2 regions of the Cytobacillus sp. Hz8 genome follow, and region 2 is predicted to be linked to the other one. Evidence: a T-box and tRNA genes for the amino acid it is inferred to sense, from the RefSeq annotation. Region 2 holds a T-box; the other holds one or more tRNA genes.
The links. The T-box of region 2 lies ahead of argS (arginine--tRNA ligase). A T-box ahead of a tRNA ligase gene usually reads a tRNA of that ligase, here a tRNA-Arg.

Region 1: it has a tRNA-Arg gene. The T-box ahead of argS (arginine--tRNA ligase) is inferred to sense a tRNA for this amino acid. The anticodon was not compared.

Annotation. Positions count from the first base shown of each region.
Region 1 is NZ_JBHKFI010000023.1:232-9,304, forward strand. Features, by position in the region: tRNA gene ACE38V_RS20180 (tRNA-Thr) at 60-135, shown strand; tRNA gene ACE38V_RS20185 (tRNA-Lys) at 305-380, shown strand; tRNA gene ACE38V_RS20190 (tRNA-Gly) at 386-460, shown strand; tRNA gene ACE38V_RS20195 (tRNA-Leu) at 467-555, shown strand; tRNA gene ACE38V_RS20200 (tRNA-Arg) at 572-645, shown strand; tRNA gene ACE38V_RS20205 (tRNA-Pro) at 653-726, shown strand; tRNA gene ACE38V_RS20210 (tRNA-Met) at 752-828, shown strand; tRNA gene ACE38V_RS20215 (tRNA-Ser) at 846-938, shown strand; tRNA gene ACE38V_RS20220 (tRNA-Met) at 1,117-1,190, shown strand; tRNA gene ACE38V_RS20225 (tRNA-Asp) at 1,198-1,274, shown strand; tRNA gene ACE38V_RS20230 (tRNA-Phe) at 1,591-1,663, shown strand; tRNA gene ACE38V_RS20235 (tRNA-Tyr) at 1,677-1,760, shown strand; tRNA gene ACE38V_RS20240 (tRNA-Trp) at 1,774-1,847, shown strand; tRNA gene ACE38V_RS20245 (tRNA-His) at 1,862-1,937, shown strand; tRNA gene ACE38V_RS20250 (tRNA-Gln) at 2,422-2,496, shown strand; tRNA gene ACE38V_RS20255 (tRNA-Cys) at 2,509-2,582, shown strand; tRNA gene ACE38V_RS20260 (tRNA-Gly) at 2,596-2,669, shown strand; tRNA gene ACE38V_RS20265 (tRNA-Ile) at 2,675-2,751, shown strand; tRNA gene ACE38V_RS20270 (tRNA-Asn) at 2,909-2,983, shown strand; tRNA gene ACE38V_RS20275 (tRNA-Arg) at 3,042-3,115, shown strand; gene ACE38V_RS20280 (DeoR/GlpR family DNA-binding transcription regulator) at 3,688-4,443, opposite strand; gene ACE38V_RS20285 (iron-containing alcohol dehydrogenase) at 4,736-5,887, shown strand; gene rhaB (rhamnulokinase) at 6,104-7,549, shown strand; gene rhaA (L-rhamnose isomerase) at 7,546-8,808, shown strand; gene rhaD (rhamnulose-1-phosphate aldolase) at 8,821-9,073, shown strand, end outside.
Region 2 is NZ_JBHKFI010000001.1:394,961-404,033, reverse strand. Features, by position in the region: gene psiE (phosphate-starvation-inducible protein PsiE) at 1-41, shown strand, start outside; gene ACE38V_RS01985 (hypothetical protein) at 214-540, opposite strand; gene argS (arginine--tRNA ligase) at 774-2,462, opposite strand; T-box leader at 2,502-2,724, opposite strand; gene ACE38V_RS01975 (peptidoglycan D,D-transpeptidase FtsI family protein) at 3,046-5,163, opposite strand; gene ACE38V_RS01970 (arsenic transporter) at 5,580-6,938, shown strand; gene ACE38V_RS01965 (DUF2642 domain-containing protein) at 6,959-7,624, shown strand; gene ACE38V_RS01960 (SDR family NAD(P)-dependent oxidoreductase) at 7,854-8,597, opposite strand; gene ACE38V_RS01955 (VOC family protein) at 8,788-9,073, opposite strand, start outside.

The DNA.
Region 1 (9,073 bases), on a different contig from region 2:
GATCAGGATGACGATAACAAATTGCGTTGCTGAAAATAATTATTTTTACGAAAATATATGCCGGCCTAGCTCAATTGGTAGAGCAACTGACTTGTAATCAGTAGGTTGGGGGTTCAAGTCCTCTGGCCGGCACCACTAAAATAGAGAGCCATTAGCTCAGTCGGTAGAGCACGACCGAATAAGCTTCTTGTATAGGCCTCAGAGTACGCAATGAACTGCTTCATGAATAAGCTATCTGAAATGCGGACGTCGTAGATGCCATAGATTAAGAATAGAACTAAATTAATAAGCAAAATAAAATTGAGAGCCATTAGCTCAGTAGGTAGAGCATCTGACTTTTAATCAGAGGGTCGAAGGTTCGAGTCCTTCATGGCTCACCATATTTGCGGAAGTAGTTCAGTGGTAGAACATCACCTTGCCAAGGTGAGGGTCGCGGGTTCGAACCCCGTCTTCCGCTCCAAGTAATGCCGGGGTGGCGGAACTGGCAGACGCACAGGACTTAAAATCCTGCGGTAGGTGACTACCGTACCGGTTCGATTCCGGTCCTCGGCACCACTTTTAAATTAATAATGCGCCCATAGCTCAATTGGATAGAGCGTCTGACTACGGATCAGAAGGTTGCGGGTTCGACTCCTACTGGGCGCGTTTATTTCGGGAAGTAGCTCAGCTTGGTAGAGCACTTGGTTTGGGACCAAGGGGTCGCAGGTTCGAATCCTGTCTTCCCGATTTGTAGAGACATACTATAAGTTTTGGCGGCGTAGCTCAGCTGGCTAGAGCGTACGGTTCATACCCGTGAGGTCGGGGGTTCGATCCCCTCTGCCGCTACCATTTTTCATATGTTTTTTGGAGGAATACCCAAGTCTGGCTGAAGGGATCGGTCTTGAAAACCGACAGGCGGGTTAAACCGCGCGGGGGTTCGAATCCCTCTTCCTCCTCCATTTTATATGTCATCGCGGATGGAGCAACGAGCGTTACTCCAATGAACAATCTGCGAGTTGTACCGATTGATCCACAACTTGAGTAAGCTTTCTGAGATTGGGACAGTCATGCACAAACAAAATGCATTAACTAAACTTTATATATTATTATTATTATTATTATTATTATTATTATTATCGCGGGGTGGAGCAGTCTGGTAGCTCGTCGGGCTCATAACCCGAAGGTCGCAGGTTCAAATCCTGCCTCCGCAATCGCAATGGTCCGGTAGTTCAGTTGGTTAGAATGCCTGCCTGTCACGCAGGAGGTCGCGGGTTCGAGTCCCGTCCGGACCGCCATTTTTATCTTCTATAGGTAAGAATATGGCTTAGTAGCTCAGTCGGTAGAGCACGATCGAATAAGCTACGAAGCAAAAACAACAGCGCACAAAACGAAAGACATCTTGAATAGGCTTTCTGAGTTTTGGGCGAAGGACGAAGAAGAATTCTCTGTAGGTGAATATATATATGGCTCAGTAGCTCAGTCGGTAGAGCACGACCGAATAAGCTGCGAAGCAAAAGCTTCAGCGCACAAAACGAACGGCTACTTGAATTGACTTCCTGAGTTTTGTGTGAAGGACGAAGTGAGATTCTCTGTAGGTGAATATATTTATATGGCTCAGTAGCTCAGTCGGTAGAGCAAAGGACTGAAAATCCTTGTGTCGGCGGTTCGATTCCGTCCTGAGCCATCTTTTTTCATTTGGAGGGGTAGCGAAGTGGCTAAACGCGGCGGACTGTAAATCCGCTCCCATGGGTTCGGCGGTTCGAATCCGTCCCCCTCCACCATTAATGTCCATATAGGGGCATAGTTTAACGGTAGAACAGAGGTCTCCAAAACCTCCAGTGTGGGTTCGATTCCTACTGCCCCTGCCAATTAAATAATGATGGCGGTTGTGGCGAAGTGGTTAACGCATCGGATTGTGGTTCCGACACTCGTGGGTTCGATTCCCATCAATCGCCCCATTTTTAGAAATTACGACATTGGGTTGTTTATGATTGTGTTTTTGTGATAGAATGTGGAATGTTGAGGAATTTTCTGTAGAAGTTGTTTTGTCCCTCTGGTTTATTTATGCAGTTTAGGGGAATGTCGAAACATTAATTACAGAAGTAATTCAAAGAAACTTTTTCATTTGCAATGATTCTTTACGCAGGTAGTTTTGTTTTTAAGAAATACTCTTGAATGTTTTTTGTGGTTTAAATAAGGGTGTGTCGACATATTTAACTACAGGAGTAGTTCAAGGTAGTATATTCAGTTGCAAGTATTGTTTACGCATATGATTTTGTTTAAGAAATATTCTTGAATGGATTTTGTGGTTGTATTAAGGGAATGTCGAAACATTTAACTACAGAAGTAATTCGATGCAGCATATTCATTTGCAATTAAATGTTTCTGCGGTGCATATTCATGATGCTTACTCGAGGGAGTAATTTCATGGAGATTCTTCAGTGGGCTATAGCCAAGCGGTAAGGCAACGGACTTTGACTCCGTCATGCGTAGGTTCGAATCCTGCTAGCCCAGCCAATTTTATAATAAGGCAGCATAGCCAAGTGGTAAGGCAGAGGTCTGCAAAACCTTCACCACCGGTTCAAATCCGGTTGCTGCCTCCATTTTTATCATAATGCGGGTGTAGTTTAGTGGTAAAACTACAGCCTTCCAAGCTGTTGTCGTGAGTTCGATTCTCATCACCCGCTCCATTTAGGGGCCTATAGCTCAGCTGGTTAGAGCGCACGCCTGATAAGCGTGAGGTCGATGGTTCGAGTCCATTTAGGCCCACCATATTATTTTATTTCGCAGTAGCTCAGTGGTAGAGCAACGAGCATCTCTCCGATGAATATGCTTCGAGTTGTACTCATCGAGCCACTACTTGGATAAGCTTTCTGAGATGAGGACATTCGGCAAAGCTTTCTGAGATTTAGGAATGAAAACTTATTATTCCGCAGTAGCTCAGTGGTAGAGCATTCGGCTGTTAACCGAACGGTCGTAGGTTCGAATCCTACCTGCGGAGCCATTTATATATTAGGGTAATGGTTTTGGAAAAATTCCGTTATTCTCCATACATATCTAATGCGCCTTTAGCTCAGCTGGATAGAGCATACGCCTTCTAAGCGTACGGTCAGAGGTTCGAATCCTCTAAGGCGCGTAACAAGAGGGTACCCAAGGCAAAAAGCTTTTTGGTATTCTCTTTTTATTTGGATGATCCGATTTTAAATTATACAACTAAAGTGTGATACTAAAAGGAGAAGTGGAATGGCCTAAACTGGCTGTCCAACTTCTCTTTTTTTATTTGGTCGGGAGATCTTTAAAAAGAATAAACAAGTAAACTTTATGATTTAGAAAATATAAAGTTAGGTTTGGTACTCCGTTTATTCGCGGTCATCTTTTTATATGAGATTTTGAAAAAAGTACCCTCGTTTTCTATAAAATGCTCGCGAAACTACTAAAATATGCACAAAAAATTAGAAATGCCCGCGGAAAAGTGGCATTATTATCATTCAAAAGGAGGCGTGATCTTGATTATTCGCGACTTCCCAAATTTATTCGCGAAAATCCAAGGTTTATTCGCGACTTTTTAAATTTATTCGCGAAAATGACCAATTTATTCGCGACTGTCTTTTATATTCGCGATTTTGAAAAAATATTCGTGAGCACCCTCCACTATTCTCAAAAATCGATCTCCTCTACATTCAACACTCGCCGCAAAAATCAGTTAACTCAATAAATCACCGTTACATTTTGATCATGTAAATACTTAATCCACTCATCAGTAGGTTTTTGATCCGTGACGAGGTAATCGATTTCCTTAAATGACATAAAGCTGACAAAGGCGATGTTGTCAAATTTGGTGTGGTCTAATAGCAGCATGGTTTTTCCGGCTTGATAGATCATGGCTTTTTTTAGCTCTGAGTCAGGTTCGTTTGAGTCAGTTATGTCTTTTTCTTTATCAATACCTTTGCAGCTGATGATAGCTAAGTCGGTATTGTATTTATGTACGGTTTCTTGGGGAATGGAGCCGACAAGGGAAAAGGAATGTGGCCGCAGTATTCCACCAGTTGAAATGATGCGCAGCTTATCGCTGTTTATTTCATTTAATATCTTGACTGAATTCGTTATGATTGTGATGTTTTGTTTTTCGGTTAGCAATTTGACTAATTCGTAGCAAGTGGAACTCGAATCAACAAATAGGGAGTCATGATCGCTAATATAATTGAGTGCTTTTTGGGCAATTTCCTGCTTTGTTTGTAAATTTTGGTCACTTCTTGCAACAAAGGGAAGGTCCTCATTGGTGTGTTGATTAATGATCGCTCCTCCATAAGTTCGAGTAACGAGTCCTTCTTTTTCAAGTTTTTCTAAATCTCTTCTAATGGTTTCCTCTGTTACATTAAAGCGCTTGCTTAAATCGGAAACCAACACTCTTTTATCTATTTGAATAATCTCTATGACTCTTTGCCGTCTTTCAATAGGTAACACGGTAGAATTCCCCCTCAGATGAGTTGAGTACTATATCATTATTATAGCAAAAAATGTGGTTTTTGTACTAGTGTACTTGGAAAAACAAATAAAAACAACAAGAAAATGAGAAGATATGGTGAAAATACAACATGAACAAAGAAAATCATGTATGTTTTTGTTGACTTTCAAATAATCAAAATTTATTATTTAGTTAGGCAATAAAAAAGATGTTTTTTCCTTTTTTTTATCATTATTTGTGAATCATTGAGCAATAAATAATCAAAACAATATGATTTGGAGGCTGATCTTAATGAGTGGACATGTTCTATTTGTACCAAGCACAAACCTTATGGGAAGAGGATGTTTAGCTGAAGTTGGACCGTTTATCAAAGATATTGGCAAGAAAAAGGCATTAGTGGTAACAGATAAATTTTTGATGAAAAGTGGAATTGCGGATAGAGTTATTTCGGTTTTAAAGGAAGCCGAGATTGACTATGTGGTGTATGATGATGTGAAACCAAATCCATCAACAAGCACAGTCTATACTGGTGTTGATATCTATAAGGAAAATCAATGTGAATTATTAGTATCGATTGGTGGAGGCTCCCCACAGGACACAGCCAAAGCCATTGGTCTTTACATTACAAACGGTGGAGATATTCGAGATTATGAAGGGGTCAATAAAACCAAGAATAAATCTGTACCGATTGTAGCAATCAATACAACAGCAGGAACATCCAGCGAATTTACCATCAATTATGTTATTACGGATGAAGAGCGCAGTGTCAAAATGGTGATGGTTGATAAAAACAGCTTAGTAACAATTTCTGTAAATGATCCGGAATTAATGATAGGCAAACCAGCTGATTTAACAGCCGCAACAGGAATGGACGCGTTGACCCATGCAATTGAAGCGATTGTGACACCAGGTGCTTATACGGTTACAGACGCGATGGCGTTATCAGCGGTTGAAATCATTTTTAATTATCTTCCAAGAGCGGTGAAGGATGGGCATGATATTGAGGCTCGTGAACAAATGGCCTATGTGATGTTTCTAGGTGGAGTGGCGTTTAATAATGCTGGTTTAGGGTTTGTTCATGCGATGGCCCATCAATTAGGCGGAATGTACGACTTACCTCATGGGGTTTGCAACGCAATGCTTTTGCCAATTGTGGAACAGGAAAATGCGAAACGGAATCCCGTGAAATTTAGAGCGATTGCCAAAGCGATTGGAATAGAGGTTGCGGACAAGACCGATGAACAATGTGCGGATGCTGTTATTGAAGCGATCAAAGGACTGTCTAAAGAAGTAGGAATTCCATCTGTCCTTTCTGAATTAGGCGTAAACGAAGTGAATTTGGACAAGCTCGCTGAAAATGCATTGCTAGATGCCTGTGCACCGGGAAATCCATTCCAACCTACAAAAGAAGAAGTCATTGAAATGTTTAAAGAAATTATCTAAGAAAACAACTTGAATGTTGAACATTCTGCTCATCTGTTGTGATTTTCAACAGATGAGCTGTTTTTTGATAAAATTATCCGACTTTTGTGGAATTCATTCATTAGAAACAAAATGTTCAAAGAAAAAACAAAAAATAATGTTGTTTTATCTTTGTTTATGTTGTATTATGTTGTTGAAAACAAAGAAATGTTAGTTCTCAGAGGAAGTGGTGATCTAGTGACATATATTGCCGTCGATATTGGAGCATCCAGTGGACGCTTAGTTTTAGGGGAAATGAAGAATGCTCAATTAGAAATAAAAGAAATTCATCGATTTGCAAACGGTTTTATGGATATCAGTGGAACTTGTTACTGGGATATTGATCATTTACTGAATGAAATATTAAAAGGACTTGAAAAGGTGAAGTCCCTAGGAATTGAGACATGCACAGTTGGAATCGATACATGGGCAGTTGATTATGTTTTAGTTGGGCATGAAAGAAAGCGGTTACGTGAAGTCGTATCCTATCGTGATAGTCGAACAAAAGATACAATTGAAAAAATCATCAAACAGATGCCAAAAGAAAAAATATATCAAAAAACAGGAATCCAATTTCAGCCATTTAACACCCTTTATCAATTGTATGAAGAAGAGAAGGAAAAGCTGAAAGATGCGCAATATATCTTGATGGTGCCAGATTTCTTAGCCTTTTGTTTAACGGGCCGGCCTGTCGCGGAAAAAACAAATGCATCAACCACACAGCTGTTAAATCTAGAAACAAAATCATTTGATGAGGAGCTGCTCCAACTCCTTTCCGTCAAGAAAGAGCAGTTTCCAGAACTGACGGAGCCAGGAACAGAATTGGGAGAGGTAAGAAGAGAATGGTTTCCTACTTTTGATCTTCCAAAATGTACAGTCATTACGGTAGCGACTCATGATACCGCATCTGCTGTTATCGGAACTCCTGGTTTTGGAGACAATTGGGCTTACTTAAGCAGCGGAACATGGTCTTTGTTAGGAATAGAAAGCGAGGTTCCTGTTGTCAGCAATCTTGCTTTGAAAAACAATTACACCAACGAGTGGGGCGCTTTTCACACGATCCGCTTCCTTAAAAACATTATCGGAATGTGGATTATCCAAGAAGTAAGGCGCTTTTTAAAGAAAGATTATAATTTCGGTCAATTTGTGGAAGAGGCAAAAAAAGAAAATGGAGCTTTTCCTTACATTAATTTTAACGATAAGAGGTTTTTGAATCCAGCTAATATGATCGAAGAAATTCAAAGCTATTGTTGCGAAACAAATCAACAGGTGCCTGAAACAGCCGGCGAATTGGCTTACTGCATTTATAATAATCTAGCAATTATTTATGCGATTGCGATGGAGGAATTACAGCAGATTACAGGCAAAAGAATCGATCAGCTTCATATCGTTGGCGGAGGTGCCTACAATGAATACCTTAATCAGCTGACGGCAGATTTCAGCGGTAAAACCGTTTATGCCGGACCAACAGAGGCAACTGCGATTGGAAATCTTGTTATGCAGATGATCGCAATGAAAGAAATAGAAGATTTGCAGGCCGCCCGCCAGCTTATAAGAGATTCATTTGAAATAAAAAAATACACACCAAACCATCTTCATCAACAAACCATCATGGAACAATTCAAGGAGGTAACGACGAAATGATGACACCTGAAATTCAAGAGGCTTATGAAGCAGCAAAAAAACTATATGCCAAGCATGGAATTAATACGGATGATGTGATCAATCAATTAAAGGATATTAAGATTTCCATGCATTGCTGGCAAGGGGATGATGTTCGAGGTTTTATTAATAAGGATCAAGAACTGACTGGCGGGATTTCTGTAACAGGAAATTATCCAGGAGTAGCAAGGACACCAGAGGAGCTTCGTCAGGATCTTGAAAAAGCTTACTCCCTTATACCAGGAAAACATAAGTTGAATTTACATGCAATCTATGTCGATACCGATGAAAAAATTGATTACAACGAAATTGAACCACGTCATTTCGAAAAATGGGTCACTTGGGCAAAAGAACAGGGACTTGGTCTTGACTTCAACCCCACTCTTTTCTCCCATCCAAAATCAGAAGACGGTTTTACCCTCAGTCATCCGAATAAGGAAATCCGGGATTTCTGGATTGAGCATTGCAAACGTTCACGCAAAATCGGCGAATACTTTGGAAGAGAAACTGGCCAAACCTGTGTGACAAATGTCTGGATTCCAGATGGCTACAAGGATAATCCCGTTGATCGACTTGCTCCTAGAAAGAGATTAGAAGAATCTTTAGATGAAATTTTTAAAGAGGAAATCGATTCGGAGTACAACCTTGATGCCATCGAAAGTAAGGTATTTGGCATTGGTTCTGAAGCTTATGTGGTTGGTTCTCATGAATTTTACATGGGATATGGGCTTACTCGAGATAAGCTCATCTGCTTAGATGCCGGGCACTTCCATCCAACCGAAGTGGTATCCAATAAATTATCTGCTATTTCCTTATTTAGTAAAGGTATGCTTCTACATGTCAGTCGCCCGGTTCGCTGGGATAGTGACCATGTCGTGATTCTAGATGATGAGCTTCAGGAAATTGCAAAAGAACTTGTTGTTAATAATCTTTTAGATAAAACTCATATTGGTCTTGATTTCTTCGACGCGAGCATCAATCGTGTCGCTGCATGGGTAATCGGGGCACGCAATATGATTAAAGCATTGCTCAAGGCATACTTGGAGCCAATTGAGCAGCTGAAGGAGATTGAATTAAAAGGGGATTTCACAACACGACTTGCCCTTAGAGAGGAATTCAAAAGCTATCCATTTGGAGCCATTTGGGATTACTACTGCGCTTCCCTCGGAGTTCCGGTTCGGGAAGATTGGTTAGCTCAGGTAAGAAAATATGAAGAAGAAGTTTTGCGAAACAGAAACTAAGGGGTAATGAAAATGAGCGAAAAACGAGATATTCTAACAGCGCCATTCATTCAAGAAATGGCTAAAACAACCGCAAATCTTTACCGCTTGGGCTGGGATGAGCGCAACGGAGGAAATATTAGCTATCTATTAAAAGAGGAAGAGGTAACACCTTATCTTGATATTCATGAAGTAAAAAGAACCTTGCCAACCAAATTTGATGGATCTGCATTAGCAGGAAAATACTTTATTGTCACCGGTTCCGGAAAGTATTTTAAAAATGTGA
Region 2 (9,073 bases):
ATTTTATCATTAGCTTTCTCCAGGAAAAAATAAAAAAATGAATGATGATTCTTTTCTTATTTAATAGTAAATACACTTCTCAGATTTCCTCTTCCTTTTTTCCTCTATTCGCTTCTTTTCTTAACAATTTCAAAATCTTTTAATTCATTTTTCTTGCTATTCTAACTACAAAAAATGAGGTAAAATCTTTCTATGCCCTATTGTTACATCCCTTTATAACTTCAAATGAGATTGGAAAAAACCACTATTTTCTGATGTATCAAACACTTCAAAGATTCTATAGACTATTTTCTCATCTGTATACTTTTCAAGTTTGGCCGTGAATTTAGGAAATAAAATTTCATGTGCGTTTTCAGCATCTTGTTTTGTATCCCAATAATTTAATGTATGGTATTCACCATTTAAATCATCAAAGAAATAAACATTTCCTCTAAATCCAGTTAAATTCCGATTAAATGAATCATATTCCTTACATATTTTTTCCGCAATCTGTCGCTTTCCAGTTCCTAATTTAAATTGTACAAGACGAGCGTAATACATAATACTCCTCCTCAAAAAAAATCTCGGTACTGTTACTTTATGAAAAAAAATGAAGCAAGATACTGAAGAATGTATAAAAAGGCACGAAATTTCCTTTATTTAAAAAAATGAAGAACCGGGAGGACAAATTAATTTGGATTGACACTAATAATAAGTTTTTATGATCATTTTTTTGTTTATAAAAAAGAGGCCAGCATTACAAAAGCTTTGGTTGAATGCTGGTCTCTCTTATTTTACATTTTTTCCGGTGCTTCAAGTCCCAACAGACGAAGCCCTTCCTTTAACACTATTTTCACTGAAAATGCTAGCGACAGTCTTGCATGTTTTAAAGCTTCATCATCGAGAATTCTTACAGTAGCATAATATTTATTAAATGCCTTCGCCAAGTCAATCACATATTTAGCAATTTGAGACGGATCATACCCATCCAATGATCGCTTAAGGATATCAGGAAATGACATTAATAACGTAATAATTGGCCAAGCTTCTAAATCATCCAAATGAATTTCTTCGTTACTTTCCTCATAAATTCCTTTTTTTAGTAATGATGAAATACGTGCATGTGTGTATTGAACATAAGGACCTGTATCTCCTTCAAAGCGCAACATATCTTTTAAAGAAAATTCAATATCATTCATCCGATAATGCTTCAAATCATGGAAAATGACAGCTCCTGTTCCTACTTGACGGGCCACTTCTTCCTTGGATTCAAGATTCGGATTTTTTTCCATAATATCATTCATCGCAAGCTTGATTGCTTCTTGCACGACTTCCTCTAAGAAAACAACCTTCCCTTTCCGCGTTGACATCTTCTTACCATCCATTAGCATCATTCCAAAAGGTATATGAATAAGACCTTTATGCCAGTCATACCCCATCTTTTCTAATACAGAGAAAAATTGCTTAAAATGAAAGGACTGTTCATTTCCCACTACATATAAAGATTTAACGAAGTGATAAGTTTCCTGCCGATAAATTGCAGCCGCTAAGTCACGGGTCGCGTAAAGGGTAGTACCATCACTTTTCTTAATTAAGCAAGGTGGTAAATCCTTTTCTTCTAGAGAAACGATCTCTGCTCCTTCAGATTGAAGCAATAATTTTTTCTCCTCCAAAAGCTCGACAACCCGTTCCATTTTATCATTATAAAAAGCTTCTCCATTATACGAATCAAAAGTGATTCCTAATAGTTCATATAATCTTGAAAATTCCTTTATGGATTCCTCTCTAAACCACTTCCATAATGAAATGGCTTCTTCATCTCCATCCTCTAGCTTCTTAAACCATTCACGCCCATGATCATCTAATGAAGGATCCTTTTCAGCCTCTTCGTGAAATTGAATATACAACTTTAAGAGCTCATTGATTGGATTCTTTCTAACCTGTTCTTCGTCTCCCCATAATTTATAAGCAACAATCAATTTCCCAAATTGTGTACCCCAATCGCCTAGATGGTTGATTTTAATGGGCTGATATCCACATTTTTCGGTAATTAATGCAAGAGCATTCCCAATAACAGTTGAGCGCAAATGTCCCATGGAAAAGGGTTTTGCAATATTTGGGGATGATAAATCAATCGTTACAGCCCCTCCATGACCAATGTTTACATCACCATAATGCTCTTTTTCAGAAATGATTTGTTTCATAACCTGTGAGGATACTTCTTTTTTGTTAAGAAAAACATTTACATATCCACTTACGGCTTCCACCTTTTCAAACTGAGAAGATTTAATGCCTTCAGCTATTTCAGTTGCAATAATTTGTGGAGATTTCCGATAAACCTTTGCCAATTCAAAACAAGGAAAAGCCAAATCCCCCAAATTTTCATATTTCGGTTTTTCAATCATTTCACTTAATTTGTCTTTTTCTAATACACCATTTAAAAATTCTGATAATACCTCAACTAAGTGCTCCTTATACATCATTTTTCCCTCCAATAAAAAAACTCCCGCCTCTTTTATAATAAAAGAGACGAGAGTTTGATGATTTCCCGTGGTACCACTCCATTTGTTTTTAAACAATAAAAACCACTTCTTTTTGTTAACGAGGTATTTCCCCGGCTTACCCCTACTCATTTCAGGAAAGCATCTCTAAAGTGCGGTTCATTATTTGCTCCGTATCAGGCTCCCACCATCCCTGACTCGCTTCCCTTCACAAAATAACTACTCTCTTTATCATAGATTTTTTTTTTAGTATTGGAGATTATTATAATCATTCAGAAAAAAAAATCAAGAACTTTTTGAAATATTTTTTAGAATAATTGGTATGTTTATATAATAAAAACATCTATTTAATCCGAGTTGGTGTATATAGTAAATCTTTTTCCATCATGACTGTTTTCACATGGATTCACGACTTCTTCCTCTTTTACAGAGACATCGTTTCACTAATTCCAAAAATTGGCCACTAAGTCAATCTTCATCAATGGTGCCAATTTATACGCTTAAAGTTTAAAAAGAAGTGCTAAAAACAAGCACTTCTTTTCATAAGTCTACTAAAATCAGTCGTTTATTTTGCACGTTTTTCTTTCAAATCAAAATACGCTTTAAACACTTCATCAGCAATTTCCAAGTTGACGTGTGTTTGATCGGTCGTGGACCATGGAATAACAACTGAGAGGGCAATTTCAGGATCATCATATGGGGCGTAGCCTGCAAATGTCACATTCCATAGCATTGGATGTCCACCTAATGGGCCATCATATAATGCCTGGGCCGTTCCTGTTTTCCCTGCAATTTTATATTGCTTATTCTTAATCGTTGCATAACCTGTACCTTGAGGATCATTTACAACCAATCTCAATCCTTCCTGTACATGTTTAATCCATTCATCCTTCATATCTACACGGTTCAATACCTTTGGTTTGATCTCCTGAACGATTGAACCTAGTTTATCGGATGAGTTATTGGATTCGCGAATTTCTTTGGCAATATGAGGCTGAATGCGATAACCTCCGTTGGCAACCGTTGAAATATATTGGGCAAGCTGCAATGGAGTATATGTGTCATACTGGCCAATCCCAAAGTCTAGTACCTTACCAGCATCTTCCGGGATTTGCCCTTGACCATAACCAGATTGCTCCCCAGGCAAATCAATCCCTGTCTTTACGCCTAATCCAAATTGAGCAAAATTATTTCTTAGTTTATTAATTGCAGCCACTTTATTAATAGTTAAAGGACCATTCGGAACATAAGTTTGTTGACCACCAATTTTCATAGCTGTTAAGAACATATAAACGTTTGAGGAACGTTTTAAGGCATATAAATCATTAATTGAACCAAAACCAACGGTATTCCAAGATTTCTTTACTTGAGTACCCTTAAATTTCAACGGTTGGTCATATTGATATTCTCCAGGAGTAATCGCTCCTGTATTATAACCAGTTAAGACCGTGGCCGCTTTCACTGCTGAACCCATTGAGTAGGAAGTAATCATATTTCCTAAAGCAAAATCAGCAGCAACAGTCTTATTGGTCTCTTCATCCTTCATATACTGCTTGCCTGCCATGGCAAGGACTTCTCCCGTTTTTGGATTTAAGACCGTTACAAGGGCGCGATCCATATACGGCTGACCCATTCGGGCGCTTCCTAATTTATCTTCAATTATCTTTTCTACCTTCTGCTGTAAATCAATATCGACAGATAAGACTAAGTCATTTCCGCTTTTTCCTTTACGATATACTTTTGTATCGATGACATTGCCTGATTTATCGGAAACATTTTTTACAATTTCTTTTTGACCTTGTAGGACATCTTCGTACTGCCACTCAAGATAGCTTTTTCCTACACGGTCATTTCGACTGTAGCCCCTTGCTTCAAAATAATCAAGCATATCTTGAGGCAATCCCTCTTTCGTGCTGGTAACCTTCCCTAAAATAGAGCTTAAGGTTTCATTTCCTTCCTTATCCTTATAAGCATTGTATCGCTCCCAGTCAGTCGTGGCATCGACTCCAGGCAAGATATCTAGATTTTCGCTGACACGGGCAAATTCCTCATCCGTTACATTTTTATTCTTTATAATTTGCGGTGATAGCGCTCTGCCGCTTGACATTTCACGGTATATTGCTAGAACCTCAAGATCCTTCTTTGAAAAGGAATTTAATTCTTGTTCCGTAATTCTTTTTCTCGTTAAATCATAAATTTCTTTATTGTATTCGTCTTGATCCAATTCTTTCTTCTTTAATTTTGCTTCATCTTTTGATGTAATTTTTTTCTTTGCTTCATCTGGATGTTTAATAATCCAAAAATCCTGACGATCGCGTTCGGTGATGGCTTTAAAATCATCCTTTGTATCTTTTTTAATTATAGTCGCTAATTTCTTGGCAACGTCTAGCATTTCATCTTGCGTTACTGTACTTGAACGTGTATAAGTAATGGCCTTTAATGTTTTATTTCCAGTGATTAGTTTTCCATTTGTGTCATAAATTTTTCCACGTGGCATCGATAAATTAATAGGAACAACCTCTTTTTGGTCGATTTCCCGTTTATAATCTTTTCCATAAACAATTTGCACGATTCCTAATCGAATAATCAGCATTGAGAAAAGGACAAATACCGCCAAAAAAAGGATATTCAAGCGCAATGGAAGTGATGTCTTTTTTTTCTTCTTTTTCCCCAATTGATACATTCCCTTCTACTAAACTCCCAAATTAGGGATTATCATTTTCTATGAAATTGATCTCTGAATAATAATATTATACAAGGAAATATAGGATCTTGCTTCACACTTTTCGTATTCCCATATATTTTCAAAGTTAAGAAGCTATTCCTTCCTATCTCCCTTATTCAAAATATCTAAACCTCTTAAATACCATCATAACTTCTAACGAAAAGAAATTCCACTTTCATATGAATCATTTGTTTTCTCGTTTCTCATTACATTTTATCTCAGGAGTACAAATATCTCTATCAGACAAACATACATATTAGACAAATTTAGACAATCATCTAGCTCCTTCTTTTTATAGCCGAATATAAATATAAGCAAACGGACATGTATGGTCAATAGACCTTGTCCCGTTTTTAAAGAAAGGAGAAGGTTGAATGACATTTCAAGTAGGAATCACCCTCTTCGTTTTTGCAGTAACCATGCTTGTCATATTTTGGAGGCCAAGGGGGGTGAATGAAGCTTATCCAGCTGCAATTGGAGCAATCGTTATTTTACTAATAGGCGTTGTCTCGCAAGAAAACATCGTGGATATTGTCGATAAAATAGGCGGAGCATCAATTACGATTATATCCACCATTGTGATGGCAGTTATTTTGGAAAGCTTTGGATTCTTTCATTGGTCTGCTGCCAAGCTCGCCAACTTTGCTAAAGGATCCGGATACCGGCTATATTGGTATATCCAATTGCTCTGTTTTTTAATGACGCTTTTATTTAACAATGATGGAAGCATCCTAATTACAACACCGATTCTTATATTACTTTTGAAAAATCTCCGTTTAAAACCACATCAGCAAATTCCCTATTTGTTAAGCGGAGCGCTCATTGCCACAGCCTCGAGTACTCCGATTGGCGTAAGTAATATCGTCAATCTTATTGCTTTAAAAATAATCCATATGACCCTTTATATGCAAACAGCTATGATGTTTGTACCCGCCACATTAGGATTGCTATTTATGTCAGGGCTCATGTTTATCGTCTTAAAAAGAAAGTTGCCTAAGGAGCTCTCCCCTCCCATTTATGATATAGAGGAAAGTTTTTTTGTAAAAAATTTTCATCCATTAAAAACAGGCCATAATGAAAGCGAGACTAAGAAAAAGCGCACAAAATTTATGCTTAAGATTTTACTGTTTATTTTTATAATGAGATGCCTATTATTTGTCGCTTCTTTCCTTTCCATTCCAATTTCAATTGTTGCAGTAATCGGGTCGCTAGTACTTCTATTCTTTCGTTGGTACCATCTCCGAACAAACCCTGTAGACATTTTGAAAAAAACACCCTGGCACATTCTCATCTTTGCCTTTTCCATGTATGTCATAATCTACGGGCTTCACAATATTGGACTTACTAGTATCTTAGTCAATATTTGTGAACCACTGGTTGGCCAAGGATTATTTTCCGCGAGTTTTGTCATGGGAGGACTCGTATCGATTCTCTCCAATATATTTAACAACCATCCTGCTCTAATGATTGGGACATTCACCTTAACCGAAATGGGCTTCGATCCAATAACCTTAAAAACTATTTATCTCGCAAATATTATTGGAAGTGATATTGGTTCGTTATTGTTGCCGATTGGAACACTTGCCTCTCTTATTTGGATGTATATCCTTAAACAGCACAAAATGAAAATTAGATGGAAGGATTATCTAAGCGTTTCATTGATCGTTATCCCAATCTCAACAGTTGTCACAATCTTTCTATTATACTTTTGGATACAAAATGTATTTATGTAAGTTTATAAGGAGGCACTATGATGAGTAAGGTAAAAAATTATATTGGAAAGCAAATTTTCGTTCAAATATCAGGCAAGGATTCATTTAATGGCATTCTCACTGATATAGGTAGTGATGTTATGGTTATTTTTAACGGGGATGATTATCTTTATCTCCCATTTAACAGTATCCACCTCATACAGTTAAATACGAATGATGAAGAACAGGTAAATCAACCAAGTGAGTCCACTTTTCTCAGCCATACTGAACTCCTTTCTCTTGATCACGTATTAACGAACGCGAAAGGAACTTTTACTGAAATTTTTGTTACAGGCAAAACTTCTTACTTCGGTTATATTTTGAATATTTCTCAAGATTATTTCACTTTTTATTCACCAATTTATAAATTCATGTTTATTTCCATTGAACATTTAAAGTGGCTCATACCCCATTCCAAAAATCAGTCACCATTCACGTTAAGTAATGAAAAAATCAAAGGCTTGGATCTTACTGCCATACAAGCAGATTCTATAGAGGAACAATTGAAACGAAAAATTGGCCATGTTATTTTGATTGATGGGGGAAATAATCCACAAAAAAGTGGAATGCTCAATGATATAAAGGATCATCTCGTTGAATTAACCCTAGAGAATGGGGAAGTTGTATATTGGAATCTTGCCCATATTAAATCGGTTCATCTAGTCTAGCCTGTCCATTCCGTCCATCAAACCATTCATTTAGGAGGTATAGGTATGCTTCTAAACAAAAAAAGAGCAAAAAATCATTGCCCCTAATAAATCCCATGTTCATTTATTCATCTCTTCAAGTAAGAGACACCCATATAATGATATGCATCAATCAGAAAATATTGCCCTTTATGACCAATCTTTTAAACCCATCTGATTACTGGCTTCTTTTTCTTAAAGAAGCCTTAATCTATTGAGCAGTATACCCACCATCAATTAATAACGAACTACCAGTAACAAAATCATTTTCACATAAGAAAATAATGGCATGGGCAATTTCATCCGGTCTGCCAAGTCTCCCCACTGGATGCCTTGCAACTAACCCATCATAGAAATCACCTAGCACTTCCTTGTTTACCATTCCTGATTCAACATAACCTGGGCAAACGGCATTCACACGTATATTTTTTGTTGCATATTCAAGGGCTAAAGATTTAGTCAAAATATTCACAGCCCCTTTACTTGCATTATAGGCAAAAGCTCCTGCCTCTCCAACATGTCCCAATATTGAAGCTGTATTAACAATAGAGCCTCCACCTGTTTTAAGCATTTCACGAATAGCATATTTTGATCCAAAGAAAACTCCATTTTGATTAATGGAAATCACCCGATTGTAGTCTTCTAAGGATAAATCGTGGGTCTTGCTAATAGCTCCAACACCAGCATTGTTCACCATAATATCCACTCTGCCGTATTGTTCTACAGTTTTCGACACAAGATTTGCAACTGATTTTTCTTCAGCCACATTAACTTCAACAAAGATAACATCTGCCCCTGATTCTTTTAACTTCTTTTCAGCTGAAATCCCGCCTTCTACATTATAATCTGCTATAACTACCTTTGCTCCTTTTTCTAAAAACGCTTTAACTGTAGCAAAACCAATACCAGATACCCCACCAGTGACAATCACAACTTTTTCGTATAAATTTGTCATATTGCATTCATCCCCTCCCTATCTCTTACAAAAAATAAATATTTTTACATTTGTAAGCGTATTCATATTATATACTGTTGAAAAGATAGAATCAATAAATCTACTAATTATATAAGAATCAGGTATCATTACTTATCGATTGTTAATAAAAAAAGCTAGTTAAGTGATTTCTTAACTAGCTTAATATCTTTTATCCCTTTTCATTTTTTTGAAATTGATACGCAGCACCAAATAGATGATGCACTCCTTTCATACTTTGATTCGAAATTTGCATGACAAACGGCCTTTCCCCCCTGCGGATATGCTCTTTCCATACAAAACCATCATCTTTAGGTTCACAAAAGCCGACTTCTATTCCCCCTACATGAATTCTTTTCCCAGTGACATTCCATTTTTCTAATACAAAGGAGTCTATTTCTGTTCGATCAAATAAGGATAGCCATTGATTTGCACATTTGTTGCTATCATTTACAGAA